2 regions of the Labrys sp. KB_33_2 genome follow, and region 2 is predicted to be linked to the other one. Evidence: riboswitches for the same ligand, from Rfam matches in the RefSeq annotation. Region 2 holds a riboswitch; the other holds the start of a gene.
What was found. Region 2 has a riboswitch for thiamine pyrophosphate ahead of thiC (phosphomethylpyrimidine synthase ThiC). Riboswitches for the same ligand answer to the same signal wherever they lie in the genome.
Positions count from the first base shown of each region.

Region 1: linked by a shared signal. The riboswitch ahead of thiB (thiamine ABC transporter substrate binding subunit) and the one ahead of thiC (phosphomethylpyrimidine synthase ThiC) in region 2 are both predicted to bind thiamine pyrophosphate.

Region 1 is NZ_JBFREW010000009.1:187,975-190,172, forward strand. Features, by position in the region: gene AB4037_RS17540 (ABC transporter permease subunit) at 1-253, opposite strand, end outside; gene thiB (thiamine ABC transporter substrate binding subunit) at 345-1,346, opposite strand; TPP riboswitch at 1,412-1,524, opposite strand; gene AB4037_RS17550 (HAD family hydrolase) at 1,625-2,198, opposite strand, start outside.
Region 2 is NZ_JBFREW010000003.1:359,244-361,441, forward strand. Features, by position in the region: gene thiC (phosphomethylpyrimidine synthase ThiC) at 1-923, opposite strand, end outside; TPP riboswitch at 1,025-1,132, opposite strand; gene AB4037_RS07205 (GMC family oxidoreductase) at 1,437-2,198, opposite strand, start outside.

The DNA.
Region 1 (2,198 bases), on a different contig from region 2:
CCGCGACGCCGAACAGAGCCAGCAGCAGGCGGTGCCCTGGGAATTGCCGCCGGGCCAGCGCCAGGGCAACCAACGCCCCGAACGACAACGACAGCAAGGTGGAGAGCAGCGCCTGATAGACAGTGAAGCCGGCAATCGAGACGAGATAGCCGACATTGCCCTGCCAGGCATCGCCGCCAGCCGCGAGGAACAGGCTGGCGAGCGCTGCGAGCACGAGCGCGGCAAGGGCGCCAAGGAGAATCAGGCCGGGCATTCAGGATGGAGCGCGTTTATCCTCCCCTGGAGGGGGAGGGTGGAGGCTCGGCGTTTCGGAGCCACTGTCAGCTTCATTCGTCTCTCGTTCGTCACTTGGCCATGGCGGCCAGCCATTCGTCGATCCAGGCCTTACGATTCTCGGCGAGCTTGGCGGGATCGGCCATCAGGGCCTTGGCCGGAACGGCAACGGCCTTGAAGCTCTCCGGAAGTCCTGCCGCCGGCGTCTTGGCCGGATACATCCAATTGGTCTCGGGCAACGCAGCCTGGGCCTCGTCCGAGAGCAGGAAGGTGAGGAATTGACGCCCGAGCTCCTGTTGCTTGGAACTCGCCACCACCCCGGCGACTTCGACCTGGGTCTGATGGCCTTCCGGGAACATCGCGGCCTTGTAGTTGGTCTTCTTCTCGGCGCCGATGTGATAGGCGGGCGAGGTCGAATAGGAGAGCACCATGTCGGCCTCCCCCTTCAGGAACAGGCCATAGGCTTCCGACCAGCCCGAGGTGACGGTGACGATGCGCGGCTTCAGCGACTTCCAGGCCTCGGGGGCCTTGTCGCCATAGACGGCCCTGACCCAGGCGAGCAGGCCGAGGCCCGGCGTGGAGGTGCGCGGATCCTCGATCACCAGCTTGGGGCCGTTCTTGTCGTCGACCAGTTCCTTCAGGCTGGCCGGCGGGGTCTTGAGCTTGTCGCTGTCATAGACGAAGGCGAAATAGCCCCAGTCATAGGGAATGAAGGTCTTGTTGGTCCAAGGTTCGGGCAGAGAGAGCTTCTCGGCTGCCACGCCATGCGGCACGAAAAGACCGGACTTTTCCGCCTCTCCCATCAGATTGTCGTCGAGACCGACGACAACATCCGCCTTGGTCGAGGCGCCTTCAAGCTTGAGCTTGGCGAAGAGAGCGCCGCCGTCATCGGCGGTGACATAGGTCAGTTTGCAGTTGCACTTGGCCTCGAAGGCGGTTTGCAGCGGCTTGCCGGGACCGTATTCGCTCGAAAAGCTCTCATAGGTGTAGACGGTGAGCACCGGCTTGTCCTCGGCCGAGGCCGTCGTGGCAACGGTGGCCAGTGCGAGAGCGGCGAGCAGTTTCCTCAGCATAGCGTCCTCCATGTCGAAAACGGTTCGATACGGACGACGGCGGTGAAGAAAATTGCGGTGAAGCTGAAAGCTTCGAAGCTCATCCCTCCGCCGGCACGACCCGGATCAGGTTCGATGGGTTAGACGAAGCTTGCGGCCACCGTCTTCTCAGCCCTTGCGGGCACCCCATGAGACGATTCCCGTGTTAGCGCTTTCCCGAGGCAAGGGAAAGCCCGTTTCGTGGCGGAGATCGCCCACGGCCGACAAGGCGCAAAACTGAAGAGGTTATCCGCCTGCCATCAAGCGATGCCGAGCCGGGCCGCTGCGAAGGGCCGAAGGCGCGGATCCTCATAATCGGGAATCGCCAGTTCCACGCCCGCAGCCAGCAGTGCCTCCTCGCTCATGCTGGTAGCAAGACCGATCACGGCAAGGCCCGCTGCCTTGCCGGCCGTGATACCCGAGCGTGAATCCTCGAAGGCCAGGCTGGAAGCAGCCATTCCCTGCAGGCGTTCCAGGCCAACGAGATAAGGATCCGGATGGGGCTTGGGATTGGTAACCTCGGCGCCGATCACCACGGTAGGGAAGCGCTCCACCAGGCCTAGATTGACGAGTTGATGCTCCGCATTGTCCCGCGGCGCATTGGTGACCACACCGATCGGCACGCCGTTCTTTTCGAGCCAGTCGAGAAAATCCGTCAGCCCCTTTGCCGGCTTGAGCCCGACGAATAGGCTGCGAAACATCGCCTCCTTGTCGTCGACGAGCTTGAGTGCGACATCCTCGTCCAGATCCTTCAGGAAGTTCCTGGCGAGCAGGCTGTTGGGCTGGCCCATGATCTCGGAAACATAGGTATCAAGGGAGAGTTCGATGCCATGT
Region 2 (2,198 bases):
CCCTGCTCGGCCTGCTCGATCAGCGTGTCCTTGAACACCTCCCAATCGAGCTTCAAGGGATCGCCGTCGACCTTCTCCAGCGCCTGGTAGATCGGCACCGTGCCGATCGGCACCGGCGAGTTGCGCAGGATCCAGGAGCGGATGTTGTGGATGTTGCGCCCGGTGGAGAGGTCCATAACGGTGTCGGCGCCCCAGCGCGTGGCCCAGACCAGCTTCTCCACCTCCTCGGCAGCACCCGAGGTGACGGCTGAGTTGCCGATATTGGCGTTGACCTTCACCAGGAAGTTGCGGCCGATCACCATCGGCTCGAGTTCGAGATGGTTGATGTTGGCGGGCAGGATCGCCCGGCCCAGGGCGATCTCGTCGCGCACGAATTCGGGCGTGACGAATTTAGGGATGGCGGCGCCGAAATCCTCGCCGTCGGCGCGGCGCTCGGCCGCTCCCTCCAGCGCCTTCTCGCGGGCGAGATTCTCGCGGAAGGCGGCATAGACCATCTCTTCGGTGACGATGCCGGCCTTGGCAAACTCGTACTGAGTGACGCGCTGGCCGTCCGCTCCGCGGCGCAGCAGGCGCTGGGCCGGGCAGGGCTCCACCAGCCTGTCGGCCGAGACGTTGCCGTTGTCCTCGGGCTTGACGGTCCGGCCCTCGATCGCGCCGAAGCCGCGGCCGGCGATCCAGCTTTCGCGCAGGGTTGGCAGGCCCTGCTTCAGGTCGATGCTAGCGCTGTCCTCGGTATAGGGGCCGGAGGGATCATAGACGCGGATCGGGGCGAGCGAAGCATCGCTCAGCGCGATCTCACGAAAGGGCACCTGCATCTGGGGATGCGAAGCGGGGGCCGCATAGACCTTGCGGGAGCCGGCGATGGGCCCCGTGGTCACGCTTTGCGGCGCGGCAATCTTGGTCTTGGGATTTTGGATGTTCATGGATCTCCTCCTCGTTGCGAGTCATGGAGATCCGGGGCGACGATTGTCTGGGCAGAACCGGCATCCCAGCCGATTCCGGGACCTGGAGCCAATTCCTAGCGCCAAAGCCCTGTTCCCGTCCCTTCGCCGGCATGACCCGGATCAGGTTCGAAGGGTTCGGCTCTAGGCCATCTCAGCCCCGCTTGCGCAGGACACCCCTCGGAACGATTCCAAGGTTAGACCCGGAATCGCCGGGCGTCCAGAGGGAAGGATTGTCGCATTATTTTGGAAGAAGGAGCGTTGCCATCCCTCATCCGCCTGCCGGCCCCTTCTCCCGCAAGGGGAGAAGGGGGGATCCTGGAAAGCGCAGCGTTGGCCGATCGCCTTCTCCCCTTGCGGGTATCGTCCACTCCACTTGGAGTGGACTGGGTGCCCCGAAGGGGCGGATGAGGGGTCGCTCTGCCCTGTTTGGACTTCGGACCTCAACACCTTGAAAGAGCCGGGTCCGAAGACCCGCCTCTCCAAAGGACGACCTCACCCCCGCCAGGCAGCGGCGATCATGTCCGAGGCCTTCTCGGCGATCATCACCACGGGCGCATGGGTATTGCCGGAGACGATTGTCGGCATGATCGAGGCATCGGCGATGCGCAGGCCGGACATGCCGCGCAGGCGCAGCTCGGGGTCGACCACGGCCGCCGCGTCGGTGCCCATCCGCGCCGTTCCGACCGGGTGGAAGATGGTGGTGGCGATGTCGCCGGCGGCCTTGGCGAGATCGTCGGCCGACTGGATCGCCGGCCCCGGCTTCAGCTCCTCCGGCCGGAAGGCCTGCATGCGCCGGGTCGCCATCAGGCGGCGGGCCGCGCGGATCGAATCGGCCGCGACCGCACGGTCGCCTTCCGTGGAAAGGTAGTTCGGCGCGATTTCCGGATGGGTCTGGGCATCCGGCGAGACGATGCGGACATGGCCGCGTGCCTCCGGCCTGAGATTGCAGACCGAGACGGTTATGGCCGGAAAGGGATGGAGCGGAGACCCGAAGGCGTCGAGCGACAGAGGCTGGACATGGAACTCGATATTGGCGCTGCCAAAACGCGCATCCGACTTCATGAAGATGCCGAGTTGGCTCGGTGCCATCGCCATCGGCCCGGAGCGCTTGAGGACATAGGTGAGGGCGATCTCAGCCTTGCCCAGCAGCGAGGCCTGCCATTCGTTCAGGGTACGTGCGCCGCTGATCCTGAACACGGTGCGGATCTGCAGATGGTCCTGCAGGTTCTCGCCGACGCCGGGCGCATCCAGCAC